DNA from 4 places in the Arthrobacter sp. AB6 genome. Region 4 is predicted to be linked to each of the others. Evidence: riboswitches for the same ligand, from Rfam matches in the RefSeq annotation. Region 4 holds a riboswitch; each other region holds the start of a gene.
The links. A riboswitch is a leader RNA that binds a small molecule or an ion and turns the genes downstream of it on or off. The one in region 4 is predicted to bind thiamine pyrophosphate.
Positions count from the first base shown of each region.

Region 1: it holds a riboswitch for thiamine pyrophosphate, as region 4 does, so the genes downstream of both, thiC (phosphomethylpyrimidine synthase ThiC) here and thiO (glycine oxidase ThiO) in region 4, are expected to answer to the same signal.
Region 2: it holds a riboswitch for thiamine pyrophosphate, as region 4 does, so the genes downstream of both, thiD (bifunctional hydroxymethylpyrimidine kinase/phosphomethylpyrimidine kinase) here and thiO (glycine oxidase ThiO) in region 4, are expected to answer to the same signal.
Region 3: it holds a riboswitch for thiamine pyrophosphate, as region 4 does, so the genes downstream of both, Q9R30_RS16690 (ECF transporter S component) here and thiO (glycine oxidase ThiO) in region 4, are expected to answer to the same signal.

Region 1 covers NZ_JAUZVL010000002.1:198,753-205,980, reverse strand. Annotated here, with positions in the region: gene ffh (signal recognition particle protein) at 45-1,628, shown strand; gene Q9R30_RS02390 (alpha/beta hydrolase) at 1,736-2,467, shown strand; gene thiC (phosphomethylpyrimidine synthase ThiC) at 2,472-4,295, opposite strand; TPP riboswitch at 4,290-4,397, opposite strand; gene Q9R30_RS02380 (amidohydrolase family protein) at 4,475-5,557, shown strand; gene Q9R30_RS02375 (VOC family protein) at 5,671-6,546, shown strand; gene Q9R30_RS02370 (hypothetical protein) at 6,713-7,153, shown strand.
Region 2 covers NZ_JAUZVL010000002.1:112,937-120,164, reverse strand. Annotated here, with positions in the region: gene Q9R30_RS01955 (Rne/Rng family ribonuclease) at 415-3,792, shown strand; TPP riboswitch at 3,923-4,020, shown strand; gene thiD (bifunctional hydroxymethylpyrimidine kinase/phosphomethylpyrimidine kinase) at 4,028-5,557, shown strand; gene rplU (50S ribosomal protein L21) at 5,822-6,130, shown strand; gene rpmA (50S ribosomal protein L27) at 6,192-6,455, shown strand; gene obgE (GTPase ObgE) at 6,571-7,228, shown strand, end outside.
Region 3 covers NZ_JAUZVL010000026.1:5,538-12,765, reverse strand. Annotated here, with positions in the region: gene Q9R30_RS16735 (Na+/H+ antiporter subunit D) at 1-1,237, shown strand, start outside; gene Q9R30_RS16730 (Na+/H+ antiporter subunit E) at 1,234-1,779, shown strand; gene Q9R30_RS16725 (monovalent cation/H+ antiporter complex subunit F) at 1,776-2,054, shown strand; gene mnhG (monovalent cation/H(+) antiporter subunit G) at 2,044-2,445, shown strand; gene Q9R30_RS16715 (DUF4235 domain-containing protein) at 2,464-2,727, opposite strand; gene Q9R30_RS16710 (CDGSH iron-sulfur domain-containing protein) at 2,806-3,021, opposite strand; gene Q9R30_RS16705 (iron-containing redox enzyme family protein) at 3,080-4,177, opposite strand; gene Q9R30_RS16700 (DUF4383 domain-containing protein) at 4,164-4,715, opposite strand; gene Q9R30_RS16695 (heme-degrading domain-containing protein) at 4,847-5,389, opposite strand; TPP riboswitch at 5,475-5,615, shown strand; gene Q9R30_RS16690 (ECF transporter S component) at 5,680-6,303, shown strand; gene Q9R30_RS16685 (ATP-binding cassette domain-containing protein) at 6,303-7,228, shown strand, end outside.
Region 4 covers NZ_JAUZVL010000035.1:19,325-26,552, reverse strand. Annotated here, with positions in the region: gene moeB (molybdopterin-synthase adenylyltransferase MoeB) at 1-935, opposite strand, end outside; gene Q9R30_RS18870 (TetR/AcrR family transcriptional regulator) at 1,019-1,684, shown strand; gene Q9R30_RS18865 (DUF3107 domain-containing protein) at 1,748-1,972, shown strand; gene Q9R30_RS18860 (hypothetical protein) at 2,013-2,315, shown strand; gene Q9R30_RS18855 (4a-hydroxytetrahydrobiopterin dehydratase) at 2,405-2,746, opposite strand; gene Q9R30_RS18850 (thiazole synthase) at 2,790-3,605, opposite strand; gene thiS (sulfur carrier protein ThiS) at 3,611-3,847, opposite strand; gene thiO (glycine oxidase ThiO) at 3,844-5,172, opposite strand; TPP riboswitch at 5,167-5,284, opposite strand; gene thiE (thiamine phosphate synthase) at 5,313-6,068, shown strand; gene Q9R30_RS18830 (RNB domain-containing ribonuclease) at 6,144-7,228, shown strand, end outside.

The DNA.
Region 1 (7,228 bases), on a different contig from region 4:
AGATAGTCGAGTCCCGATCATCCACTGAAAGAAGTGCACGTCGCGTGTTCAATTCACTCTCTGACCGGTTGACAGCAACCTTCAAGAATCTGCGGGGCAAAGGCAGGCTCTCCGAGGCCGACGTCGATGCCACAGTCCGCGAGATCCGCCGTGCCCTCCTGGACGCCGACGTTGCCGTTCCAGTTGTCCGTGAATTCACCGGCCGGGTGCGGGAACGCGCACTGGGTTCCGAGGTGTCCGGTGCGCTGAACCCCAGCCAGCAGATCGTTAAGATCGTCAACGAGGAACTGGTGGAGATCCTCGGCGGTGAAACCCGCCGGATCCGCCTGGCCAAGAACGGCCCCACCATCATCATGCTGGCCGGGCTCCAGGGTGCCGGTAAGACCACCCTCGCCGGCAAGCTGTCCAAGTGGCTGAAGGCCCAGGGCCACAGCCCCATTCTGGTGGCATGCGACCTGCAGCGCCCCAACGCGGTCACCCAGCTCCAGGTGGTGGGCCAGCGCGCCAAGGTGCCGGTGTTCGCGCCGCACCCGGGAGCCACGTCCTCCGAACTCGAGCACCCGGCCGGCGACCCCGTGGCCGTTGCCCGCGCCGGTGTGGAGGAAGCCCGCCAGAAGCTCCACGACGTCGTCATCGTGGATACCGCCGGCCGCCTCGGTGTCGACGCCGACATGATGGAGCAGGCGCGCCAGATCCGCCGCGCCATTGTGCCCAATGAAGTCCTCTTCGTCATCGACTCCATGATCGGCCAGGACGCCGTGAATACGGCGCTCGCCTTCGATGAGGGCGTCAACTTCACGGGCATCGTGCTGTCCAAGCTCGACGGCGACGCCCGCGGCGGTGCCGCGCTCTCGGTGGCGTCCGTCACCGGCAAGCCCGTCATGTTCGCCTCCACAGGCGAAGGCCTGGATGACTTCGAGCTGTTCCACCCGGACCGGATGGCCTCGCGCATCCTGGACATGGGTGACGTCCTGACGCTGATTGAGCAGGCGGAGAAATCCTGGGACAAGGACGAAGCCGCACGGATGGCGAAGAAGTTCGCCGACCAGGAAGACTTCACCCTCGAGGACTTCCTGGCCCAGATGCAGCAGATCCGCAACATGGGCTCGATGAAGAAAATGCTCATGATGATGCCGGGGGCGCAGAACATCCGCCAGCAACTGGAGCAGTTCGACGAACGCGAGATCGACCGCGTCGAGGCCATCGTCCGGTCCATGACCCCGCATGAGCGCCTTGCGCCCAAGATCATCAACGGCTCCCGCCGCGCCCGTATTGCCCGCGGTTCCGGTGTCCACGTCTCCGAGGTCAACGGCCTCCTGGAGCGCTTCGCCCAGGCCCAGAAGATGATGAAGAAGATGGCCCAGGGCGGAATGCCTGGCATGCCCGGGATGCCAGGCATGCCGGGTGCCGGCGGCGGGGCGCGGAAAAACGCAAAGAACGCACCCAAGAAGAAGGCGAAGTCCGGCAACCCGGCCAAGGCTGCCCAGGAGCGGAAGGACGCCGAGGCCCGCCGGGCCAACGCGGCCAAGGCTCTGCCGACAGGCGCAGCGTTCGGCCAGCAGCCGGGCGACTTCGATCCGTCCCAGCTGAACCTGCCCAAGGGTTTCGACAAGTTCCTGGGCAAGTAGCCATCCCCCCCTCCCAACTAGGTAGCGCCAAGTGTCGTTTTGACGGTTCATAACGACACTTGGCGCTACTTAGTTGGGATGTCGGGGCCGTGGAATAGGGTTGGGTCATGTTCAAGCAGAGGGTAGTGTTCGTGCACGGCGCGGGCAGCTTCGGCGCCGCGGCCTGGCCCCGCCAGCATGGCCTCGCACTGTCCTATGACGCGCTCTTCCTGCGCCGCCACGGCTACGACCCCGTGGCAGAGCCGGTGGAGTCCTCCTTCGAAGAGGACGCCAGGATCCTGCTGCGGTCACTTGCCGACGACGGGAGGGGCGCCGTCGGCGGGCACGTCGTGGCACACGCCCAAGGTGCCGTCGCAGCGATGATGGCCGCCGTCGAACGCCCCGACCTTGTCTACTCGCTGACGCTGGTGGAACCTGCATGCCTCTCCCTGACCGCGGAACTGCCGGCGACGGCGGCGCACATTGCGTTGATGAAGCCGCTCCTAGACGTCCGGCACCAACTCAGCGACGACGACTTCCAGCGGGAATTCGTGCGCCGGGTCTACGCCACGGACCTGCAGCACCCGGCCACCGTGGAAGAGAAGCGGTCCGCCCGGCGGCTGCGGCTGCAGGTGCCGCCGTGGGAAGCGCCGCTGCACATCGTGCCGGGCGTGCCGACGCTCGTCCTGACGGGCGGCTGGGAGCCGCTCTACGAAGAGATCGCGGGCTACCTACGGGAGACCGGCGCCCTCCACCGCACTGCGGCGGGAGGACACCGGCCCCAGGATTCAATAGAGGGGGACCGCATCATCCGCTCGTTCATCGGCGATGCCAGCCGGGTCCAGGCACGGGCCTCCTGACGCCCTAGCTTCCGGCGGCAACACGGGGCTCCGGCAGGTACACCTTGCCGCCGGCCGCCCGGAATTCCTCGCTCTTGCCCTTCATCCCCGCAGCAGCCTCCGCCAGGGCTGCCTGCGACTCTGCCGAGCCAAATTCGTCCCGGATGTCCTGGCTGATCCTCATGGAACAGAACTTGGGGCCGCACATGGAACAGAAATGCGCCGTCTTGGCAGGTTCCGCGGGCAGGGTCTCATCATGGAAGGCTTCCGCCGTGACCGGGTCCAGGGACAGCGCGAACTGGTCGCGCCAGCGGAATTCGAAGCGCGCCTTGGACAGCGCGTCATCGCGCTCGTGCGCGCCTGGGTGGCCCTTTGCAAGGTCTGCCGCGTGTGCGGCGATCTTGTACGTGATCACCCCGGTCTTGACGTCGTCCTTGTTGGGCAGCCCCAAGTGTTCCTTCGGGGTGACGTAGCAGAGCATGGCGGTGCCGTAGCGTGCGATCTCGGTGGCACCGATGGCCGAGGTGATGTGGTCGTAGCCCGGCGCAACGTCGGTGACCAGCGGCCCGAGTGTGTAGAACGGCGCACCCTTGCACAGCTCCTGCTGGCGCTCTACGTTCTCCCGGACCAGGTGGAACGGGATGTGGCCCGGTCCCTCCACCATCACCTGCACGTCGAATTCCCAGGCGCGCGCCGTCAGCTCAGCCAGCGTGTCCAGTTCGGCGAACTGCGCAGCATCGTTGGCATCCGCTGTCGCCCCCGGCCGCAGCCCGTCACCTAGGGAAAACGCGACGTCGTACTTGGCAAAGATTTCGCAGAGCTCGTCAAAGTGCGTGTAGAGGAAGTTCTCCCGGTGGTGCGCCAGGCACCAGCCTGCCATGATCGAACCGCCGCGGGACACGATGCCTGTCACCCGGTTGGCCGTCAGGGGCACGTAACGCAGCAGGACGCCGGCATGGATGGTCATGTAGTCCACACCCTGTTCGCACTGTTCGATGACGGTGTCGCGGAAGATCTCCCAGGTAAGGGCATTGGCTTCCCCGTTGACCTTCTCGAGCGCCTGGTAAATGGGGACGGTGCCGATAGGCACGGGCGAGTTGCGGATGATCCATTCGCGGGTGGTGTGGATGTCTTCGCCGGTGGAAAGGTCCATGACCGTGTCGGCGCCCCACTGCGTTGCCCACTGCAGTTTGTCCACCTCCTCGGCGATGGAGCTGGTGACGGCCGAGTTGCCGATGTTGGCGTTGATTTTCACCAGGAAGGCCTTGCCGATGATCATTGGCTCGGACTCGGGGTGGTTGATGTTGCTGGGGATGATGGCGCGGCCCGCGGCCAGCTCGCTGCGGACCAGTTCAACATCGCAGTTCTCGCGCAGCGCCACGAAGCGCATCTCCGGGGTGATCATGCCCTGCCGTGCGTAGTGCATCTGCGTTACGGTCCGGCCGCCGACGGCGCGGCGGGGCACGGGGCGCGCTCCCTTCCACTCGGCGCTGGCGGCGCCGCGGCGGACAGCTGAGCGGCCGTCGTCGAGCAGGTTCCTTTCCCTGCCGCTGTACGCCTCGGTGTCTCCGCGTGCTTCGATCCAGTCAGACCGGAAGGGACGGAGGCCGCGGACGGGGTCGCTGCCGGGTCCTGCCGTCCGGTAGGTCTGGAACGGCCCGTTCGGCTTTCCGTTCGGGGAAGCTTCCAGCGCAATTTCCGTCACCGGGACCCTGATCCCCGTGCCGGCATCCTCAAGGTAGGCCAATGAATGGGATTTCAGGGACTGCGTCTCCGGTGGCTGGTGGCCGGCCGCTCCCAGGGCGGGACGGTTTTGGGCAGGGTTCAGCTGTGCATTTTGTGTACTCAAGGAATACTCACTTCCTTCGCCGGCATTACCCGGACAGGTTCGACGGTCGCAGGCTGCATCAGCCCGATCTCAGCCCCTGCAGGGGCACCCGTGTGGTCAAGATGAAAGCTACCACAGACACCGAATCACCCCTGTCACATTCGCGGTGCTAGCCTGTCCGGGCGAGGAGAGGAAAGTCCATGGCAGAAACCATCCAGTTCACGGGAACCGTCCTTACCGGGCCGGACAGCGAGGCCCGCGGGCTGTGGTCCGTGGACGGCAGGCTCACGTTCCGCCAACCGGCGAAGGCGCCGGACAGGATCCTTGCAGGCTGGGTGCTGCCGGGCTTCGTGGATGCACACTGCCATATCGGTTTAGGCGTGGGAGGCGCAGTGGATGCGTCCGTCGTCGAGGACCAGGCCCGGACGGACCTGATGGCCGGCACGCTTCTGGTCCGGGACGCAGGTTCCCCTGTTGACACCCGCTGGCTGCAGGGCGGGCGCGACGTCCCGGTGCTGATCCGCGCGGGCCGCCACGTTGCCCGGACACGGCGGTATTTGCGTGGATTCGCGGAAGAGGTTGAGCCGGACGGCCTGGTGGAAGCCGTCCGGAAGCAGGCCCGGGACGGTGACGGCTGGGTCAAACTCGTGGGGGACTGGATTGACCGCGGCGCCGGTGACCTGGCGCCGTCCTTTCCTGCCGCCGTCGTCCGGGATGCCGTCCTGGCCGCGCACGACGAGGGCGCGCGCGTTACGGCGCACTGTTTCGCCGAAGAGACGCTGGACGACATGCTGGACGCCGGCATCGACTGCGTGGAGCATGCCACTGGTCTTCTGCCCCGCCACCTTCCCCGCTTTGTGGAGCAGCGGGTACCCATCGTGCCCACCCTCGTCAACGTCGCCACCTTCCCGGACATTGCGGCACAGGCCGATCCCAAGTTCCCCAAATATGCGGCGCATATGCGTGCGCTGTGGGAACGGCGGGAGGAGCGGGTGCTTGAGGCCTATGAGGCCGGGGTGCGGATTTACGCCGGAACCGACGCGGGCAGCGTCATCAGGCACGGCAGGATTGCCGACGAAATCCTCGCCCTGCATGCGGCAGGACTGCCGATGGCCGCCGCCCTGGACGCGGCGTGCTGGAGTGCACGGACGTGGCTGGGCGCGGAGGGGATTGCGGAAGGGGCACGGGCTGACGTTGTGCTCTGCAGGGAGGACCCGCGAAAGGTGCCGGACACGATCCGTGACCTGGCGCATGTGGTCCTGGGCGGGAAGGTGGTCCGCTAAGCAGCCGGCGGGGAGGTGCCACAAGTTAGGACTTGGAATAAATTGAAGCTTCAAGTAATTTTAACAGTGAAAGGCCTCCGGATCGGAAGGCCCCACAGCACCGGGAGTTATCAATGACTGCAGAAGCCGCCAGCCAGGATCTCCTTCCTGCCGACCTCGCCATGGGCACAGTGATGCTCAAGGTGGGCGACATGAAGGTCATGACCGATTACTACCAGCGGGCCCTCGGCCTGGAGGTCGTCGCGGAGCAGGACGGCGGGCTCTACCTCGGCCGGCTGCAGAAACCGCTGGTGCACTTGGCGCCCGCTCCGGGCCTGGACCTTCCGGGCAGGGGAGAGGCCGGCCTCTTCCACACTGCGCTGCTGTTTGAGAACCAGGCAGACCTGGCCGCGACCATCGCCTCGGCCGCCCGGTTTGAACCCCGTTCCTTCACCGGCAGCGCAGACCACCTGGTCAGCGAGGCCTTCTACTTCACCGACCCCGAGGGTAACGGGGTCGAACTCTACTGGGACCGGCCGCGCAGCAGCTGGTCCTGGAACGGCGCTGACGTGGTAATGGACAGCCTGGCCCTTCCGCCGCAGCGCTACCTGGAGCAGCACCTCACCGAGGAGTCCCTGGAACACCAGCGCGGCGCCGCTGCGGGTGTGGGCCACGTGCATCTCCAGGTGGGCGACGTCCAGACCGCCCGCGACTTCTACGTGGGGACCCTCGGCTTCGAAAAGACCGCCGGCTGGCACGGTCAGGCCCTGTTCGTCTCAGCGGGCCGCTACCACCACCACATGGCCATGAACGTGTGGAACAGCCGTGGCGCCGGGCCGCGGAAGGACACCCTGGGCCTGGGTGAGGTCCTCATTGAAGTGCCGTCGGGGGACGACGTCGGTGCCCTCGCCGACCGCCTGAAGGTTGCCGGTGTTGCCGCCCACCACACCGGAGCCGAACTCCGGTTCGAGGATCCGTGGCGCAACCGGATCCGGGTGGCAGTTCGCTGACCGGCGCCGTCCCGGGCAGGGTTTGGGTGCATCCTCAAGGGTGGGGCCGCCGGCTGGCAGCGCCGGGAAAGTCCGGCGGTACCTGTACTAGGCTGAAACCGAACTGCCGGGCAGCGCGCGCTGAATCCCGGCGGGCCGCACCGTCAACGGAATGAGGGCACTTCCCATGGGCTTCACCGAAATCTTTGTTGCCACCCACGACGCCGCACTGAAGCGCGGCGGCATCCTGGACAAGGGCGGCAGCGCCCCTGCCGGCGACGCGGTCCGGATCCCGGAAATCAGCGACTTTGAAGTGGAGCAGCTCGGTGACCTCGCCGGCACCGCCGTCCACGCCGGCGGGGCGGACTATGAGCTGACCATGGTGGACGTGGCGAGCGATTCGCTCCTCGCCGTTCCGCCCGCCATGGTGCGCGCCTTGGCCGACCTGCTCTCCTATGAAACCGAAGGGGAGGGTGACGTCCTCGACGACGTGGCTGAGCAGTGGGCGGCGCTGGATGACATGCCCTTCGATGCCGCCCAGGCGCGCACCTACGTGCGGCAGCTCGCTGAAATGGCCAGCGGACTCGCTGACTCGGAGCGCACTGGCCTCTACGTCTGGTCCGCCTGAGCCGTTGCCGCCCATCTGCTGTCCGGACAGGGCGGGGCCGCGCCGGGACGTGTCAAGTCGAAATCCGGACGCTGA
Region 2 (7,228 bases), on a different contig from region 4:
TCCTTGCCCGATTGTAACGCCGGCGGCTGAAAAGACCCTTCAGGGAAGGGAACAGGCAGCGCCCCTTCCGCCGTGGAATAGTCCGGGTATGAGAGAATGAACGTGGCTGGAACCCGATCCACATTCGGACTCCGGTCCGGTGGCTTGTTCGCAAGACCGCCAGTGACGAGCAGCGCGGGCTTTGGGTTTGTTGATCCGGCCTCCCGCAACTCCATTGGGCGGCACCTGGTTGTGGCATTTGGAAACAACGGGTTTTTGAACATCCTGCCGGCCCCCACGGGCTGCCGCACCCCACTGCCGGTGCGAACCTGGGGGTATCCACTTGACTTCTGTCAACGCCTGCGGGTTTTGACAATATGTGCCCCAATGGGTGCCGGATGTGGCGGTACGTCAGGGGCAGGAGTGTTGCCACATATGGATAATGAACAAGTTTTAGCCGTTAACGATGAAGCAGCGGCCACGGGTGCCGCGGCCGAGCCGAAGAAGGCCACGAGGACCAGGCGGAAAGCCGCTCCCAAGGCCAGTGACGCCCTCGCCGAAACAGACGTCGCGGGCGCAGATTCCGTGCAGGCAGAGGCCAGGGCCGCAGAGCCCGGCACGAACGCAGTGCCGGATCCTGACGCCGCTGAGGCGAAGGCCCCCGTCCGCAGGAGCCGTTCCAGGAAGAAGGTTGACCCCGCCGAGCCGCTTCCGGCTTTCGCCGAGGAGGCAGCCGCCGCTGCCGGTAACGACGCCGGCACGCAGGCTGCGTCAGCCGGCGCGCCTTCGGAAGCCGCCGGGGAGGACGCAAAACCCGTCCGACGCCGGCGGGTTGCCACCCGCAAGACCTCCGCCCCCGCGGTGGCGGCCGCGGCGGAGCAGGCAGAGACGCCGGCGGCAGAAGCCGCACCCGCTGAAGCTGCACGCGCTGAAGCTGCGCCCGCCCCCGAAGCTGCACGCGCTGAAGCTGCACCCGCCCCTGAAGCTGCACCCGTTGCCGGCCCGGCGGCTGCCGCAGCTGAACCGGCAGCCGCCCCTGCTGCAAAACCTGAAGCCGCCTCCGCCGCGGCAAGCCCTTTCGGCTCCCTCTTTTTGGAGCCCGGCTCCGCCACCTCCGTCCTGTTCCAGGCCCCGGATCTCAGCGCCGTAGTCCGGCCCGCACCGGCCGCCATGGAAGAAGCTGAAGAAGAGGACACCGAGGACGATTCAGACGACGCCGGTAACCGCCGGAGGCGCCGCGGCCGCGGCCGCCGCGGACGCAGCAGGACCGGTGAGCGTGACGGCGAAGACGCCGAGAACTCTGATGCAGAGACCGATGCTGCCGATGACGCCGATGAGGAATCCGGTGCGCAGGCCGACGAGGGCGTGACGTCCCGCCGTCGGCGCCGCCGCCGCCGTGGCGACCAGGACCTTGAACTGACGGGCGGCGGAGACGACGATCCGCCCAACACGGTGACCCGCGTCCGCGCACCGCGCGCCGTGAGCGAACCCGCGGTCAGCAACCGGGTCACCAGCGTCAAGGGTTCCACCCGCCTGGAGGCCAAGAAGCAGCGCCGCCGCGAATCACGCGACACCGGCCGCCGCCGCACCGTCATTACCGAAGCCGAGTTCCTGGCCCGCCGGGAGTCTGTGGACCGGCAGATGATCGTGCGCCAGCGCGATGACAGAATCCAGATTGCCGTCCTGGAAGACGGCGTCCTGGCCGAGCACTTTGTCTCCAAGACCCAGCAGGATTCCCTGATCGGCAACGTCTACCTGGGCAAGGTCCAGAACGTGCTGCCGTCCATGGAAGCTGCCTTCGTGGACATCGGACGCGGCCGCAACGCCGTCCTGTACGCCGGCGAAGTCAACTGGGACGCCGTGAACCTCGAGGGCAAGCAGCGCCGCATTGAAAACGCGCTCAAGTCCGGCGACACCGTGCTGGTCCAGGTCACCAAGGACCCCGTGGGCCACAAGGGCGCGCGCCTGACCAGCCAGATCTCGCTGCCGGGCCGCTACCTGGTCTTCGTTCCCGGCGGTTCCATGACCGGCATCTCCCGCAAGCTGCCCGACGTCGAACGCAACCGCCTCAAGCGGATCCTCAAGGACCGCCTCCCCGAGCAGGCCGGCGTGATTGTCCGGACCGCTGCGGAAGGCGCCTCCGAGGAAGAGCTGACCCACGACATCAACCGGCTGCGGGCACAGTGGGAAGGTATCGAAAGCCAGTCGAAGTCCACCAAGATCCTTGCTCCGGAGCTGCTGTACGGCGAACCGGACCTGACCATCAAGGTGGTCCGCGACGTCTTCAACGAGGACTTCTCCAAGCTGATCGTCTCCGGCGAGGAAGCCTGGGACACCATCGAGGCGTACGTCACCTACGTTGCTCCCGATCTCGTGGGGCGCCTCGAGAAATGGACCAAGGACCAGGACATCTTCAGCGCATGGCGGATCGACGAACAGATCCACAAAGCACTGGAACGGAAGGTCTTCCTGCCCTCCGGCGGCTCGCTGGTGATCGACCGCACCGAGGCCATGACCGTGGTGGACGTCAACACCGGCAAATTCACCGGCAGCGGCGGCAACCTTGAAGAGACCGTCACCAAGAACAACCTGGAAGCTGCGGAGGAAGTGGTCCGCCAGCTCCGCCTGCGCGATATCGGCGGCATCATCGTCATCGACTTCATCGACATGGTCCTGGAATCGAACCGCGACCTCGTCCTCCGCAGGATGGTGGAGTGCCTGGGACGTGACCGCACCAAACACCAGGTTGCCGAAGTAACGTCGCTTGGCCTGGTGCAGATGACGCGCAAGCGGATGGGCACCGGGCTCCTTGAAGTGTTTGGCGAGCAGTGCGAGGCCTGCGCCGGCCGCGGCGTGGTGACCCACGATGACCCCGTGGAGCACCGCCGGGCCAACATCGTGGCGGCTGAACACCATGTTCAGCGCTCGGACGCCCGCCCGGACGTCCGGAACGAAAGCCACCGTACTGAGGCGCAGCGTGGGGACAGCAGCCAGCCCGGCGTCCGTCCCGACCGGAAGCGCCGCCGCGGCCGCGGCGGCCAGCAGGTGGACGCTGCTCCCGCAGCTGCCCTCCACGTGCACACGGTCCACGCCGACCCCACGGACGCCGAGCGGCACGCCAAGGCCGAAGCCACCCGGCTTGCCCTTGCCAACATTGCTGCGGCAGCGCACGCCGCCCATCTGCACGACGACGAGGTGGCCGCGGCCAGGCAGGCTCCGCAGGCCCAGCCCGCGGCGCCGGCGGAAACAGGGAAGCACGACGGCGACGCCTCCAGGCCCGCCGCCGTCCTCACCTTCGGCGGGGAGGAAGTTGCCCTGCCGTTCGTGGAGCACGCGGAGGAGCAGCAGCCGAAGCCCGCCCTGACGCTGGACCGCCTCGCTGAGGCCTTCGCCCACCTCGGTGAACCCGCCCCGGCCGCCGAAGCCACGGCCGGGCAGCCGGGACTGCCGGCGCCGGAACAGGCGCAGCGGGAACCGGAACAGGTCCGGGCGCCGCAGGCGGAGTCTCCGCAGGTCCGGTCCGAGCAGCTGCAGGCTGCCCCTGCCGCGCCGGAGAAGGACTATTCCGACCACACCGTGGAACAGTCCCGCCCGCGCCGGGCACGCCGCAACCGCAGCGCCAGCCGCGCCCAGGGGGCGGCCAACCAGACCTCCGTCCAGCAGCACGAGAATGTCCCCGCCGAGGCGGCAGGGCACTCACACTCAGCAAAGGCGCCGGAAGCTGGCCAGGCAGGTGCCCCTGCAGCAGGCAACGCCAAGCCTGCCGCGGAACCCATCATCCTGGGCGTCGGGGTTCCGGCTTCGGAGCTCTAGGCCACCGCACGCGACACGCCAGGATGCCCGGCCGCCCACCACGCGTGGGCGGCCGGGCATCCGGCATTTAAGGCCGCAACAGTCGCACGGCGTCACCTTCGCCCTGAGCCCAGCAAAAAAGCTAGGCTGGTGAACCGACACGGGGTGCCGCGCAGAGGGCCGGCTGAGATCCACACCCGTTGAACCTGTCCGGCTAGCACCGGCGAAGGGATGTCTCTTGTCTTCAACTCTCGAAATGCCTGCTGCCACCGTTGAGGGCGCGCCTGCTCCTGCAACACAGTCCGGCCAGCGGCGGGACGTGCCCCGGGTCCTCTCCATTGCAGGCTCCGATCCTTCCGGCGGAGCCGGCGTCCAGGCGGACCTGAAAAGCATCGCGGCCCACGGCGGCTTCGGAATGGCTGCCATCACTGCCCTCACCGTGCAGAACACCCGCGGCGTGCGCGGCGTCCACGTTCCCCCCGCGGCCTTCCTTACCCAGCAACTTGACGCGCTCAGTGAGGACATCAGCATCGACGCCGTGAAAATCGGGATGCTGGGTGACACCGGCGTGATCGAAGCTGTCCGGGCGTGGCTCGAAAAAGTGCGTCCCGGCGTCGTGGTTTTGGACCCTGTCATGGTGGCCACCAGCGGTGACCGGCTCCTGCAGGAATCCGCCGAAGCCGCGCTACGCGGGCTGCTGCCGCTGGCGCACCTCATCACGCCCAACCTGGCTGAACTTGCCATGCTGGTGGGCGGGGACGTGCAGGAGAGCTGGGAAGGCGCCCTGGAACAGGGCCGCGAGCTCTCCTCCGCCACGGGGGCGACGGTGCTTGTGAAGGGCGGGCACTTGGCGGGGGAAGAATGCCCCGACGCCCTTGTCAGCACTGCGGGCACGCTTGGCCAGGACGTGGTGGTGGTCCCGGGCAAGCGCGTGGCCACGCGGAACAGCCACGGCACCGGTTGTTCGCTGTCATCAGCCATGGCCACAGTCCAGGTGCGGCTGGGGGACTGGGAGGCAGCCCTCCGGGAGGTCAAGCCCTGGCTGTCCGGCGCGCTGGAGGCCTCGGAGGCGTTGCAGGTGGGAACAGGCAACGGGCCCGTCCACCACTTCCACCACCTTCAGCCGCAGCCTGCTGAGGGCAGCTTCGCAGCGCAGCTGTGGGCTGAAGCGGAGAAGCACCTGGAGGCCATTTATTCCCTGGGGTTTATCCAGGGACTGGCCTCCGGCGACCTGGCCGAGAAGCACTTTGGCTACTACCTGGCCCAGGACGCCATCTACCTTAACGGCTACTCACGGGTGCTCGCGCGTGCCAGCGCCCTCGCCCCAACGGAAGCCGAACAGCTCTTCTGGGCGCGCTCCGCCCAACAGTGCCTCGAAGTCGAATCTGAACTGCACCGCTCCTGGCTCAGTACACGGACCGTTGAGCCGCGGCTGGGGCCCGTGACCAAGTCCTACGTGGACCATCTGGTGGCGGCATCGGCGTCGGGCAGTTACGCCGTGCTGGCGGCAGCAGTCCTGCCGTGCTTCTGGCTGTACGCCGAGGTGGGCAAGACGCTTCACGCCCAGTTCGTTGCTGCCGGGGAACCAGCAGGCCACCCCTACGCGGAGTGGCTGCGCACGTACGCGGATGAGGACTTCGCTGCGGCCACCCGCAGGGCGGTTGCCATTGTGGACGGGGCCGGCCGCGCAGCTTCCGCAGGGGACCGGACAGCCATGGCCGCGGCGTTCAGGCAGTCGTGCCGGCTGGAAGTTGAATTTTTCGACGCGCCGCGCCTTCATTCCTGACGGCCGCACGGCCACAGCACCGGTACTATGGTGGGGCACCCCCCCGGCCAGGGAAATGTGTTGTGGTACCTATCACAGACAACCCGCCGGAACCAGCCTCATTTGCGGCCGAAGGCAAAATTAGCGTATTCTAGATCTTCGGTGCTTACGCCAACACTTGGGTTATGACCCCACGGCGTTGAGGCACAGCGAGAGCCCAACCAATTCAGGCACCGGGTTCCGCACGCAAATTTGTAATAAACGTCGAGAGAAGTGAGTTCCCAAGTGGTGTACGCGATTGTCCGCGCAGGCGGCCGCCAAGAGAAGGTTTCCGTTGGAGACTTCGTTACCCTGAACCGCGTCGCCGGTGGAGCTGGCAGCACCATTCAGCTGCCCGCACTGCTCCTGGTTGACGGTGACAAGGTCACCTCCGCCGCTGCTGACCTGGCCAAGGTAACTGTTACGGCTGAGATCCTCCAGGACCTCCGTGGTCCTAAGATTGTGATCCAGAAGTTCAAGAACAAGACCGGTTACAAGAAGCGCCAGGGTCACCGCCAGGAACTGACCAAGGTCAAGATCACTGGTATCAAGTAACCTTCCGTTACTGTTCAGGTTTTTCAGCAGATTCCCCAGAATTTAGAGGCAGGCATTTCAGATGGCACATAAAAAGGGCGCGAGCTCCACTCGCAACGGTCGTGACTCCAACGCACAGTACCTCGGCGTCAAGCGCTTCGGCGGCCAGGTAGTTTCCGCCGGCGAGATCATCGTCCGCCAGCGCGGCACCCACTTCCACCCGGGCGCCGGTGTTGGCCGCGGCGGCGACGACACCCTGTTCGCCCTGACCCCGGGCGCCGTTGAATTCGGCACCCGCCGCGGTCGCCGCGTCGTCAACATCGTTGCTGCTGCAGCTGCAGAGTAACAACCAGTTCTGAAGCGGTGGAGCGGGCCATATGGTCCGCTCCACTGTTCTTTTAACCGCATTACAATCGTCTTGGCGCCTGAGGGTGCCGAGGAACAGCTTTGAGGAGATCCACGTGGCCAGCTTTGTAGACCGGGTAGTACTGCACGTATCCGGCGGTAGCGGCGGCCACGGGTGCGTCTCCGTCCACCGCGAAAAGTTCAAGCCGCTGGGCGGTCCCGACGGCGGCAACGGCGGCAATGGCGGCGACGTGATCCTTCGCGTGGACCACCAGACCACCACCCTCCTTGACTACCACCACGCGCCCCACCGGCACGCCACCAACGGCGGTCCGGGCATGGGTGACTGGCGCGGCGGCAAGAACGGCGAAACGCTCATCCTTCCCGTCCCGGACGGCACGGTGGTCAAGTCCAAGGACGGTACCGTCCTCGCCGACCTCGTGGGTGAAGGCACCGAATATGTGGCGGCAGCCGGCGGCATCGGCGGCCTGGGCAACGCCGCGCTCTCCTCACAGAAGCGCCGCGCCCCCGGCTTCGCCCTGCTCGGCATCGAAGGCGAATCCAGCGATATCGTCCTGGAACTGAAGTCCATCGCGGACATCGCCCTTGTGGGGTTCCCGTCCGCCGGCAAGTCCAGCCTCATCGCCGCCATGTCCGCGGCGCGGCCCAAGATCGCCGACTACCCGTTCACCACGCTGGTTCCCAACCTGGGTGTGGTGCAGGCCGGCGACGTCCGCTTCACCATCGCCGACGTGCCCGGGCTGATTGAAGGCG
Region 3 (7,228 bases), on a different contig from region 4:
GGCCGGCGTGTCCAACGCGTTCCTTTCCGGGGACCTCTTCAACCTCTATGTCGGCTTCGAGATCCTGCTGACGGCAAGCTACGTGCTGATGACCCTGGGCGGCACGGGGCCCCGCATCCGGGCGGGCGTCACCTACGTGGTGGTGTCCGTGGTGTCGTCGGTGCTGTTCCTGATCTCGATCGCCATGGTCTACGGGGCCACCGGAACCGTCAACATGGCCGATCTTGCCATGAAGCTCGGCGAGCTGGACCAAGGCACCAGAACCCTCCTGCACGTGATGCTGCTGGTGGCGTTCGGCATCAAGGCGGCCGTGTTCCCGCTGTCCTTCTGGCTGCCCGACTCCTACCCCACGGCGCCGGCGCCGGTCACCGCAGTGTTCGCCGGCCTGCTCACCAAAGTGGGCGTCTACGCCATGGTCCGGACCGAGACGCTGCTCTTTCCCGGGGACTCCCTTAACACTCCGTTAATGGTGGCCGCGCTGCTGACCATGGTGGTGGGGATCCTGGGTGCCCTGGCGCAGAGCGACATCAAACGTCTGCTCTCCTTCACCCTGGTGAGCCACATCGGGTACATGGTGTTCGGCCTGGCCATGTCCTCGACGGCAGGGCTGGGGGCGGCGGTCTTCTACGTGGCGCACCACATCACCATCCAGACCAGCCTCTTCCTGGTGACGGGGCTGATCGAACGCCGCGGCGGGAGCTCCTCGGTGGACCGGCTGGGCGGCCTCGCCAAGCTGTCGCCCCTGCTGGCATTGCTGTTCTTCATCCCCGCAATGAACCTGGCCGGGATTCCGCCCTTCTCAGGATTCCTGGGGAAGGTGGGTCTCATGCAGGCCGGGATTGAACTGGGGACGCCGCTGGCGTACGTGCTGGTGATCGGCGGGGTGCTTACCAGCCTGCTGACCCTGCTTGCCGTGGCGAGGGTGTGGAACCGCGCGTTCTGGCGCCGGCCCTCGGACGCCGAACACCCGGATCCCGTGCTGCTTGCGCCGGCCGCCGGGCGGGCCGACGGCCCTGGCGCCAAACGGAACACCGTCACACTGCTGCCGCGCACCATGGTGGGCTCGACAGTGGGGCTGGTGGTCCTTGGCGTTGCCCTGACGGTTTTCGCGGGGCCGCTGTTCACGGTCTCTGACCAGGCTGCGCGCGACATGCTGGACCGGACCTCCTACATCCACGCTGTCCTGGGCGGAGGCGTCGACGTCCCGATGGTTGCCACGCCGGGAGGGGGAAAATGAGCCGCCGCCGGATTTCCCTCCGCCAGGAGCTGCCGCTCCTGGTCTGGCTGGTCATTGTCTGGGGTGCCCTGTGGCAGGACTTCAGCCCCGGCAACCTCCTGTTCGGGGCGTTGCTGGCCGTGGCGGTCGCGCGGCTGTTCTACCTTCCACCGGTGGAACTGAGCGGCCGGTTCAACATCCTGTACGCCGTTCCCTTCGCGCTCGTCTTCCTGGCCAAGGTGGTGGCTGCCAGCGCGCAGCTCCTGTACCTTGCCATCGCCAAGGGGCCAAAGGTGACCAACGCCGTCGTCGCCGTCCCGCTCCGCAGCCGCCAGGACCTCATGGTCACGGCCACGGGGCACGTGATTTCCCTGATTCCGGGCTCGCTGGTGGTGGAGGTGGACCGCTCCACGTCCACCCTCTACCTGCATGCCCTCAACATCAGTTCCCCGCAGGAAGTCGAAAACCTTAAAAATGAGGTGCGGTCCATCGAAGCGGGGCTGATCAGGATCATGGGCACCAAGGAAGAACTCGAAACCGTGCGAATGGAGGCGGACGCATGATGCAGACCGTCCTGGCTGTTACTGCCGTAATCTTCTCGGTGGCCGCCGCCGGTGCCATCATCAGGATCTCCAGGGGACCTTCACTGCTGGACCGGGTGCTGGCCACGGACGTCCTGTTGGCCATCCTGGGCGGTGCCCTGTGCGTGGACATGGCCGTCAACAGGCACCTGAACAACCTGATGCTGGTGGTGGCCACTTCCATCATCGGCTTTATCGGGTCCGTGACGGTGGCAAGGTTCGTGGCGGACCGGAGGGAGCAGTCCAATGAGTCCTGACTCCACTGGCCTGGATGCCTGGGTGGATGTGCTGTCCGCTGTGTTCATGATCGTCGGGGCCGTCATGTCGCTCGGCGCGGCCATCGGCTTGCTTCGCTTTCCCGACCTGCTCAGCCGCATGCATGCCGCTACCAAGCCGCAGGTGCTGGGGCTGTTCCTGCTCCTGGCGTCCATCGGACTCCAGTTGCGCACCTGGTGGGTGTGGCCCTTACTGCTGGTCGCGTGGATTTTCCAGCTGCTCACCGTGCCCGTTTCAGCACACATGGTGGGCCGGGCCGGCTACCGCACCAAGCACCTCCACCGCGAGCTCCTCACCTCCGATGAGCTTGAGGCCGTGGTGCAAAAAGCCGCCGCCAAAACCGCCCGTGAGGAGGGTTCCGGCGACGGCTGAACACCGTTCGGCGTGCTGCTAGACGATGTCCTGGCTCTTGGCGAACCGGGTGATGGCGCGCTGGGTGCCACGGTTTGCCAGGACCTGGATGATGGTGCTCACCGAGGCAGAGATCAGGGCGAACGTCAGAGCCGAGTGAAGGCTCGTGGGGACGTCCTCGTGCTTGCCGGTGGGGGGCTTCCGGCCGGTGGTCTTTTCCCAGATGGCGTTGACGAGCTTGGTGCCGACAAAGCCTGCGCCGAGGCTCACGCCAGTGCCGAGCAGCTTGATGAAAAGGTTCATTCCTAGTACTCCTTGCGGGCGGAAAACGGGCTGTCCCTAGCCTAACCGGCGATTGCGGCCGGCCGGTGCAGGCGCTGCTCAGGTTGCCGGGGGTTCCGTCCGGAACTTGACCATCTTGTGCGTCCCATCGCAATAGGGCTTGATGGCTGACGCCCCGCAGCGGCACAGTGCCACGGTTTTCCGTTCACGCGGCAACGGTTCCCCGGAGGGCGTGACGATCTCGAAGTCGCCGCGCACAATCAGCGGACCGTCGGGGCACACCACGATGGAGCTCTCGGCCGGTTCCTGGTTCATGCGAGCTCCTGTTTTAGGTTGCCGGGGGTGATGGACGGCGGCGGGGAACTTGCGCCGCTCATGCTGCTGCCGGCACTGCCGCCCTTAGTGAGGTCCCGCCGTTCTCCCAAGACTGCAGGAGATGGGCGGACAGCCTGCCGTCCAGCGCCATGGCTGCCGTGGCACCGAACAATACATCTCCAAGAAGTCCTGGTTCGGCTTCCACCAGGCCGCCGGCCAGGTCGCGGCCGGCGATCTGCTCGTGGACGGCGTCTGCTTCCACGTGTTCATCGAAATAGTGGGTGACGGCGGCATCGAAACCATGCCGCCGGAAGCCGCTGCCGTATAGGCGGTTGGGCTGGGAGGAGGTCATCTCATAGATGGCCAGGTGCCCGGTGATGGCACCCCGCAACCGGCGGTTAAGCCCGAACAGGGACATCAGGTTCACTGCGGCGAGGGAGACGGCCGGGACGGAATCGACGTAGGCGCCGTATTCGTCCGCCATCCCCAGGCCCCGCAGGGTGCGGGCGAAAAGTGCGCTGTGCATCCGTTCGGGACGTCCGCCGCCGTACTCATCCGCCTGGATTTCCACCAGCGCGGCCTTGGGGCGCCCGGCGAGCCGGGGAATGGCAAAGGTATGGGGATCGGCCTCCTTCAGCTGGTAGATGGACTTATGGATCAGGAATTCCTTGAGCTGATCCAGGCTGGCCTTCTTCGCCACGTACCGGGAGAGGCTGGGGCCGGTATCTCGGGCTGCGAGGCCGAACAGGACATCGGCCACAGCGTCGCTGGTGGGACGCGAGGCCGCGGGAAGCTCCAGTTCGCCGGCTGCTTCACGGGCGGCCCGCCTGAGCGCGGCCTCGAACGGCTTTTCCAGCAGCTGGCGGACCTGGATCAGTCCCGGCGCCCATTCCCACTCATCGCTGACGCCTGCGAGCCCGGTGTAGTGGAGCTCGTAGAGGCAGAAGAGCGTCAGCTGGAGGTCGTCATCGCCGATGATGTCCGGGGTGGCGGCCAACTGGCTGCTGACCGCCCGGTGCAGTCCCGCGGCGCGGTCATCGGCAGTTCCGTCGTCGGCGGTTCGGCCGTCGGGGCGGGTGCCAATGGAGCAGGGTACCTCCGTGAGAAGGGCGAACAAGGCGGCGCTGGCGGGACCGCGCGCTTCAGGGATTTTCATAGTGCTCCTTCAGGTCCGGCGTTGGTGCCGGTTCCGCGACGTCGTTGCTGGGGCTTCCGGGCCGGTTGCTGCTATCGCTGCTGGCAACGCCTGCGGGGACAGCGGGGCCTCGGGCAGCCAGGGTGATGGCCAGCGCAATCATGGCCAGGCCGAGGGCCAGGTGCAGCCAGTCGTCCGCGTTGTTCGCAGGGAGGAAGTTGGCAGGCGTGGTGTCACCCGCCAGGAAGCCGTACAGCCAGAGGAGCAGATAGGTCACGCCGCCGTAGATAAGGAAGTTCCTGGCTTGGGGATGCGTCCGCGCCATCAGGACCCCTGCAAGCCCGAAGACCAGGTGTACCGCGTTAAGGAGCACGGACACCTGGAAGACGCCCAGCAGCAGCGCCCCTGAACCAGGTCCGGCAAGGCCCAACGAGCCATAGTTGGAGGTAACGCCGGGGATGAAGCCCAAGATGCCCAACAGGAAGAAGACCGTTCCAATTCCGAGGGCGGCATTTTGCAGGCGTGTTCGGGGGCCCGTCAGGCGGGTGCTGGCTGCCATGTCCTGTTCTCCTCAAAACCCGGGAGACAACATAGTAAGCATGATTACTAAATAAATGCTAAGCAGCCTTTGTGTTTCTGCTGCCGGGTGGACGTGCGTCCAGCGTGCGGGTCACTCCGCCAGCATTGGCATCAGTCCGCTCCCGCGGAGCGGAGGATTTCACGCAGGGCCTCGACCACCAGGTCGTGATCCTGCACCTGGGGAAGCCCCGAAACCGTAACAGTGGCCACGGCGCCCACTCCGGTGACGTACAGCGGGAAGGAGCCGCCGTGCGCGGCGTACCGGCGCTGGTCGAACCAGCCCTGGTCCTCGATCCGGCCGCCGCGAAGCCGGCCGCGCAATCCCACCAGCAGTGAGGGGATCTCGTACCGTGCAGCAGTGCGCTGCTTCGCCCGGATCCAGTGATCGTTATCCGGCGTCGCACCGGGCAGTGCCGCATGGAACAGCACCTGCCCGCCCTTGGTGATGTCAATCGCGATAGGCAGCCCGCGCTCCTTGCCCAGCTCCACCAGGAGCAGTCCCAGGTTCAGGGAGTCGTCGAGGGAGAAGCCTGGAAACTGCAGTTCCCGGACTTCGCCTTCAATCCGGGCGATCAGTGCCGCCAGCGATCCCTCCGGCTGGATGGCATCGGAATCCGGGTCGAAGTCGGTCACATGCGGGGGATTGGCAGCCATGGCCCACAATCTACCCCCGCCGCGGTGTAAACTGGCAACGCCCAACAGGGTATTTCTGCAACGAATCATTTCAAGCAAAAGCAACATTCAACGACAGGGGAGCGCCGCCGTCGGGCATCACTGGCAATGCCAGGATCCGCAGGTGGGCGCTGAGAGTGCGGGCAGCCGCAGACCCTCGAACCTGATCCGGTTAGTACCGGCGCAAGGGAGTCGAGTTCTCGAAGTGCGCGCAGCGGCAGCATAGCCGGCGGCCGCGTCCACTTTCCCCTCCTGTTCCTCAGGAGGATCACATGGCAACAACAGCAGTCAAGAAGACCAGCAGCAAGTCCTGGCGCGTCGTGGACATCGTGGTGGCGGCCCTCATCGCCATTGCCGGCGGCGTCATTTTCTGGGCATGGTCCCAGGGCGCGGCCGCAGTGTCCGGCCCCATGAACGCCACCTACCCGCCACTGACCGGCCTGATCGCCGGCGGCTGGATGATCCCGGCCGTGCTGGGCATGCTCATCATTCGCAAGCCCGGCGCCGCGCTGTTCTGCGAGACGGTAGCCGCCACCGGTGAGCTGCTCATGGGGTCCCAGTACGGGGCTTCCGTGCTGTTCTCCGGCTTCGTCCAGGGCCTCGGCGCGGAAATCATTTTCGCGATCTTCGTATACCGGAAGTTCAACCTGCCCGTGGCACTGCTGGCCGGTGCCGCCGCCGGTTTCTTCTGCGGCCTCAACGACTCCTTCGCGCCGTGGGGCTGGAACATCGCCTACTCCGGCGGGGACAAGCTGGTGTACATCGTCTTCACCGCCATCTCCGGCGCCATTATCGCCGGCGCCCTGTCATGGATCGCCACCCGCGGGCTGGCCAGGACCGGGGTCCTGAGCTCGTTCGCGTCGCGGAAGGCAGCAACGGAGCCTGTCTTCTCCTGATGTCCGCACCTTCCCGCCAGGGCGCGCCCACCGCAGTGCGTCCCGCCGCCGTCACGGCCCGCGGCTGGGGCTGGCGGCATGCCGGGCGCGCCAAGCCGGCGGTCCATGCCCTCGACCTGGACATCCGTCCGGGAGAGCGGGTGCTGCTTTTGGGGCCTTCCGGCGCCGGCAAGTCCACCCTCCTCCATGCTTTGGCGGGGGTCCTGGGGGATGTGGACGACGACGGCGGCGCGGCCGGCGATTCCGACGAGTCGGGTTCGCTGCTGGTTGACGGAGCCTCCCCCCGCGAGCAGCGCGGGCGCGCCGGCCTCATGCAGCAGGACCCCGAAACGCAGGTGGTCCTGTCCCGCGTGGGTGACGACGCCGCCTTCGGCGCCGAGAACCTCGCCGTGCCCCGCCACGCCATCTGGAGCCGCGTGCACGAGGCGCTGGACGACGTCGGACTTTCCCACCTCCCGCTGGACCATCCAACGTCGGTACTCTCCGGCGGGCAGAAGCAGCGGCTGGCGCTCGCGGGCATCCTTGCCATGCGTCCCGGTCTCATCCTGCTGGACGAGCCGACGGCGAACCTGGACCCGGCCGGCGTGCTGGAGGTCCGCGACGCCGTGGCGCGGTGCCTGGACAAAACCGGCGCCACGCTGGTGGTGGTGGAGCACCGGGTGTCCGTGTGGAAGGACCTGGTGGACCGGATTGTGGTGCTGCAGCCCGGCACCGACGCGAAGGAGGCCGTGCTGCTGGACGGCCCGCCGGACCAAGTGCTCAGGGAAGCCCGGAGCATGCTGATTGCTGCCGGGGTGTGGGTGCCCGGCTATGTCCCGGACACCCGGCTGCGTGCGGCGGATCCAGCCCGGGGGACGGGTGGCCTCCTGCTCGCTGCCGAGGAGCTGGCGGTGTCCCGTGAACGGGCGGGGCGCAGCGGCTTCCG
Region 4 (7,228 bases):
TCAAAGTCCTTCAGCCCCGCCTTGCGCGCGGCGAGCATGGTAGCCAGCTGGGCGGCCGTGACAGTGTGCTCCGTGCCGGAGGGGACCGCCGGCGTAACGCCGCAGAACGCCTCGTAGTCGGCCAGCCCCGTGATGGGCGCGGCCGCGGGGTCCTTTGAAACACGGATCTCGCGCCAGCTTCCGCCCAAGGCGTCGAACAGCGCCACACGGCCCAACAGGGAACGTCCGACGCCGGTAATCAGCTTGACTGCCTCCGTCACCATGAGCGATCCAACGGCAGCGCACAGCATGCCGAACACACCGCCCTCGCCGCACGAGGGCACCGAGCCTGCCGGCGGCGCCTCAGGGTAGAGGTCCCGGTAGGTGGGCCCGTGCTTTTCCCAGAAGACACTCACCTGGCCGTCGAACCGGAAGATGGAACCCCAGACGTAGGGTTTGCCCAGGATGGCGGCGGCGTCGTTGACCAGGTAGCGGGTGGCGAAGTTGTCCGCGCCGTCGAGGATCAGGTCGTACCCGGCAAACAGTTCAAGGGCGTTGGACGCGTCGAGCCGGACATTGTGCAGCCGCACGTCCACCAAGGGGTTGAGGGCGGCGATGGCGTCGCGGGCGGACTCGATCTTGGGGCGGCCCACATCCGCCACCCCATGGATGACCTGGCGCTGCAGGTTGCTGAGGTCAACGGCATCGTCGTCGATAATTCCCAGCGTCCCGACGCCGGCAGCGGCAAGGTACAGGAGCGCCGGGGAGCCGAGCCCGCCGGCGCCGATCACCAGCACTTTGGCATTCTTGAGCCGCCGCTGACCCAGCGAGCCGATCTCAGGGATGATGAGGTGCCGCGAATAGCGTTCCACCTCGTCCGGGGTAAGGTCCGGGCCCGGTTCCACCAGCGGATCCAATGACACAGGTGAAACATTTGCGGTGAATGTCGAAGCCATACTTCAATGTATCCCCCGGATACTGCCGGGTCATATTACCCCGCAGTAAAGTGGAAGTAACAGCAACGGAAAGTAGGACAACTGTGGTCCATGAAGCACGGGCTGACCGCCCGTCAGCCGCCGAACCGCAAACTCCCCCGCGTCCCGCAGGGCAGCGGTCCGCCCGGCTTCCGCGTGACGAGCGGCGCGCGCAGCTCCTCAACGCAGCCCAGGAAGTGTTCGTGGCCAATGGGTACCACGGTGCGGCCATGGACGAGATCGCCGAGACGGCGCACGTCAGCAAACCTGTCCTGTACCAGCACTTTCCGTCAAAGCGCGAGCTGTACCTCGCCTTGCTGGAAAGCCATCTGGCCTCGCTTACCGAACTGATGCTGGGCGCCCTGAACTCCACCACCGATAATGACGAGCGCGTGCAGGCCGTCATGCGTGCCTACTTCCAGTTCATCGCCAGCGATGACCAGGCCCACCGGCTGGTGTTTGAATCCGACCTGATCAACGACCCCGACGTCAGCTCGCGGCTGGAGACTTTCAACAGGACGTTCGCCGATGCCATCGCACGCGTCATCGCCGAGGACACCAAGCTCCCCCATCTCGAGGCACAGCTGCTGGGCCGGGGGCTGGCAGGGATGGCCCAGGTCAGCGCCAGGTACTGGCTGGAAACTGACGGCAACCTGGACATCAATGTGGCCAGCGACCTCATCTACCGTTTAGCTTGGCGCGGAATCTCTCGCTTCCCCAAAGAGTCCTAGACTACAAATAAGACAACACCTCGTAGAGAAGCACGAGAAACTTTGACTGGCTGGGAGGCCCCTGTGGAGATTAAGATCGGCGTTCAGAACGTTGCCCGCGAAATTGTGCTCGAATCAACCGAGGACGCGGATTCTGTGGCCAAGGTCGTGGGGGAAGCGATCACAACGGGCAACGAACTGCGACTGAAAGATGAAAAGGGACGCCTGATCATTGTTCCCGGCGGCGCGCTTGGCTACGTGGAAATCGGTGCAGAAGAGGCACGGCGCGTAGGTTTCGGCCAGTTCTAGCGCCCGGCCACAGAACCCCGTCCGCAGCTCGAGGAGAACCATGCTTTCGCTGACCATCGTTGTACTGGCCGCCGCCGCGGCAGGCTTCATTGTCTGGGCCAACGACAAGCGGCATGCCAAGTATGGTGCAGGCCTGCCCGCCGGGGTCGCCGTGGGAGTGGCGGCCTTGAGCTGGACCATCCTGGTGGCGGCCGGGTTCGGCTACCTGCCGGGGCTGACGTGGATGCCGTGGGTCCTGCCAATCGTGCTGGGCGCAGGCGCCGCAACAGGGGCAGCGGTGTACCTCGGCCGCACGCGTGCGCGCCGGGACGCGGAAAGGCTTACGGCGATCCTCCGGGCGTAGGGCCGGCGCAAGGCAACCGGCAGCAGTGGCCGCCATCCCGTAAGGGGTGGCGGCCATTGCTCCTTAGGGACCAGTTGTTGGTGACGAGGCTACTGGCGCCCGGGCACGTACTTCGCCGGCTCGGCAACGGCCCCCGACGCTGCCGCAGCTTCACTTGCTCCCGCAGCTGCCGCGATGTCCCGGTCAGTCACCTGTCCCCCTGCGTCGTGGGACGTGTAGCGGATAAAGACGCGGTTGTAACGCCAGTCGAGGTCGGGATGGTGGTTTTGTTCCTCGGCCAGACGTCCGACGGCGGCAATCAGCTCAAGTGCGGCAACCGCCGTCGGCATCTTGAAGACAGTGACCAATCCGCCATTGTCGGCCCGCCAATCAGGCAGTCCAGCCAAGGCTTCGTCGACTCGTTCCGGGGGAAGGGCGTCTTTGCCGGCCACTGCTGCTCCTTGAGTCAAGGCGCCAGCCGGTGGACAGCGGGGCCTACAAGAACTCGGCCCGGCCTTCCATCGCCGACGACGCCAGCGCGTGTTCACGGCGAGGTATGCGACCTGCCGCTTTCGCCAGCCTACCTGCGATGACGGCATGCTTGAAGGCCGCGCCCATCATGGCCGGATCCTGTGCCCGGGTCACCGCCGTGGCCAGGAGCACGGCGTCACATCCGAGTTCCATCGCCAGGGCGGCGTCGGATGCGGTACCGATGCCCGCATCCAGCACCACCGGAACCGAGGCCCGGGACACGATGAGCTCGATGTTGTGCGGGTTAAGGATGCCCAGGCCGGTGCCAATGGGCGAGCCGAGCGGCATGACCGCGGTGGCTCCCAGGTTCTCGAGCCGAAGCGCCAGGACGGGGTCGTCATTGGTGTACGCGAAAACCTTGAAGCCCCGGCTGACCAGCTGTTCGGTGGCGTCCACGAGTTCCACGGCATCCGGCAGGAGGGTGTGTTCATCAGCGATGACTTCCAGCTTCACCCAGTCGGTTTCCAAGGCCTCCCTGGCAAGCTCCGCGGTGAGGACAGCGTCCCGGGCTGTGAAGCACCCCGCCGTGTTAGGGAGGACCTTGATGCCGTGGTCCACGAGCAGCTGGAAAAGCGAGCCGGCCTCATGGGGTGAATAGCGCCGCATGGCCACGGTGGTGAGCGAGGTGCCGGAAGCCAGGAGCGCGGCGCCAAGGCCCTCCAGGCTGGGCGCGCCGCCGGTGCCCATGATGAGCCGGGATCCGAGCGCGACGCCGTCGATCACCAGGGGGTCATGAAGGTCCGGCCGGGTGCCGGCGAGGGTGCTGCGGGTTTCCGTCATGGGGGTCAGCCTCCCTGTACTGCCGTGACAAGTTCGACGTCGTCACCCTCGGTGAGTGCGGTGGCAAACCACTGGCTCCGTGGCACCACGTGGGCGTTGCGCGCCACGGCGACGCCCAGCTTCCGGCCATCGGTGGCCTGGCCGTCAGCCGCCAGTGCGCGGCCGGTGACCTCGGTGACGAGCGTGGTGATGGATGCGCCGTCGGCGACTGTATGTCCGGTTCCGTTCAGGGTGATGTTCATGCTGTCTCCTTGGGGTTGGGTGGGGTGGCCGCTGCAGCAGGCCGAACAGCGGCGCCGGAAAAGCGGCCGGGATTGAAGGGGGCCCAGCGGGGGTCCGCCCTGCCTTCGAGCAGGTCCCGGCATATCGCGGCCGCTGCCGGGGTGAGGAGGACGCCGTGGCGGAAGAAGCCGGTGGCAATGATCAGCCCTTCCACGTGGCTTTGACCTGCAGGGCCGTCCTCCAGGGGGACCCGCCCGAGCAGCGGGGCGTTGTCAGGCGTGCCGGGACGGGCCCGGGCTGTGCATTCCAGCAGCTCAAGTTCTGCGACCGCAGGCACCAGGACCTGGGCGTCGCGCAGCAGCTGGTAGACGCCCCCTGCCGACACTGCCCCGGCGCTGGTCCCGCTGTCCTTCTTCCCCAGTGCGTCCTCACGCTGCGTTGCCCCGATCACCACGGTGCCGTCCTGCCGGGGGACGATGTACACAGGGATCCCGCGGACCAGTCCGCGGACGGTGGAGGTCAGCAGCGGCTGGAGGTGGGCGGGGACGGCGAGGCGAAGGATGTCACCGTGGACCGGGCGCAAGGGCAGGTGCAGGTTTTCCGGCAGCCCGGTGAGGGCCGCGGCGTGCAGTCCGTTGGCCACTACGGTCTCCCTGGCCGCCACCGTTCCTCCGCCCTCCAGCGTGACGCCGGCGACGGCTCCGTCCCGCCAGAGCAGGCCCGCTGCCCGGTCCGGAACGGCGTAGCCCTCGGCGGCGCCGGCCACGAAGCTTCCGCCGCTCCCGGTTCCGCCCATGTGCCGGGCCAGGGCACGGCGGAGGCAGGCCACCAGCAGCCGGGGATCCACCTGGTGGTCCGCCGGTGTATCCAGCGCCGAGGCAATGGCCGGGCTCAACAGCGGCTCCCGGCGCCGGGCTTCACGGATGGTGAGGGGCTCAACCGTCAGCCCGTTGGCCTGCTGCACCCCGCGCAGGTCCAGCAGCGCCTGCCGGTCCGCGGCGTCGGCACCCAGGGCGAGGGTCGGCGTCGTAAGATACCCGGGATCCGAACCGGCGGCCGCGGCGAGGCCTGCGGCAAAACCCGGCCAGCGCCCGGAGGCCTCCAGCATGAGTTCCAGGAGGTCCTCCTCCTGGTAGTGCAGCTCGCTCACCGGGGCAAGCATCCCCGCCGCGGCCCAGCTGGCACCGGATCCGGGGGCGTCATCGATGACCACCGCTGAATGCCCGGACCTTCTCACCTCCCAGGCGATGCCGTGGCCGATGACTCCCCCGCCGATGACCGCAACGTCGGCCTCCAGTGAAGGGCCGGGCGCGGGCCGGTACGGGGCTTCGAGCGCATTGGGCATGAGTGTCTCCTTCCCTACGCCGGTATTAGCCGGATCAGGTCAAGCGGTCGGCTCTGACGCCCTCTCAGCCCGGCGCTTTATGACAGCTGCCGCGGCTCCCGCAGTACGAGGCCAAGTGTAGAGGAACTAGGCTGGCACCCATGAATGTGTCCCGCCCTCCTGCCGCTGCATCCCCCGTCCCTGCTACAAACGCCTTTCTCAAAGCCGGAGGCGGTTCCGGCGTGCAGGCCGCGCGCCTTTACCTCTGCACGGACGCGCGCCGGGAACAGGGCGATTTCGGGCAGTTCGTCGATGCCGCCTTCGCAGGCGGGGTGGACATCATCCAGCTGCGGGACAAGTCCATCGAAGCCGCCGAGGAGCTGGAGCTCCTGGCCGTACTCAAGGAATCGGCGGTGCGCCACGGCCGGCTGTGGGCGGTGAATGACAGGGCGGACGTCGCAGTGTTGTCCGGAGCCCCGGTATTCCACATCGGCCAAAAGGACCTGCCCCTCAAGGCGGCCCGGACGCTGTTGAACGGCAACGCGGCCATCGGCCTGTCAAGCCACAGCCCGGAGCAGGTGGACGCCGCCCTGGCTGCCGCCGCCGGCCCCTCGGCGCTGGACTACTTCTGCGTGGGGCCGCTCTGGGCAACTCCCACCAAGCCCGGACGGGCCGCCGTCGGGCTTGACCTGGTGAGGTACGCCGCCGCTGCTGTTGCAGGGGCGGAAGGGCAGGAGGACACGTTTGACGGCGGTGTGCCCTGGTTCGCGATCGGCGGCATCGACCACTCCAATGTTGAAGAGGTGGTGGAAGCCGGCGCACGCCGGATCGTGGTGGTCCGGGCCATTACTGAGGCTGATGATCCGGCCGCGGCCGCTGCCTCGCTCCGCAGCGCCCTGGACGGCGCCCGCCCATAACCCCGCACCGGACGGCTGTGCCTCTCCGGGCCGCTTCCGTGCACTATTGACGAAATTCGGGCTACGCTGATTTTCGTGTCACATCATCGGCTGGCCCCCAGTGTCCACGAGCACACCAATGCCCTCGAAGCGGCGTTGGGCGCGCTCCGGAGTGAGCTTGAACTGCCGGGCGCGTACCCTGACGATGCCGTGAAGGACGCCGAGGCCGCCGTGTCCGCATTGCAGCTGCCGTCCCATGATCTGACGTCCGTTGAATTCATCACCATCGATCCCGCGTCGTCCACCGACCTGGACCAGGCGCTGTTCATCGAGCGCGACGGCGGCGGCTACCACGTTCTCTACGCCATCGCCGACGTGCCGGCGTTCGTTGCCCCGGGCGGCCCGCTGGACGCTGAGACGCGGCGCCGGGGACAGACCTTTTACACGCCGGACGGCCGCATCCCGCTGCATCCGGAAGTGATCAGCGAGGGGGCGGGAAGCCTCCTTCCGGGACAGGACTGTTCCGCGTTCGTGTGGGACTTCCGTCTTGACGGTGATGCGGAGGTCACTGCCGTCACGGTGCGGCGTGCCCGGATGCGCAGCCGCGCCAAGCTCAGCTACAAGGGCGCCCAGGCGGAACTTGACGGCGGCAGCCCCTCCCCTGTGCTGCTCCTCCTCAAAGAAGTGGGCCTCAAGCGCGTGGAACTGGAGCGTGCCCGGGATGGTGCCAGCCTGAACATGCCGGACCAGGAGATTGTCCAGCTTCCCGACGGCGGCTACCGGATTGCCGCCGCACCGCAGCTGCCCGTGGAGGACTGGAACGCCCAGATATCGCTGATGACCGGCATGGCAGCCGCGCAGCTCATGCTGGCCGGAAAAGTGGGCATCCTGCGCACCATGCCCGCCCCGGATGAGCGTTCCCTGAACCATTTCCGACTGCAGACAGAGGCCCTCGGAAAGCCGTGGGACGGCGAAGTCAGCTACGGCGAATACCTCCGCAGCCTGGACCCCACCCATCCCCGCCAGCTCGCAATCCTCCACTCCGCGGGGATGCTTTTCCGCGGGGCCGCCTATACGGCCTTCGACGGCACCGTCCCGGATGACGCCGTGCAGTCCGCCATCGGCGCAGCGTACGCCCATACCACCGCCCCGCTTCGCCGCCTGGTGGACCGCTTTGTGCT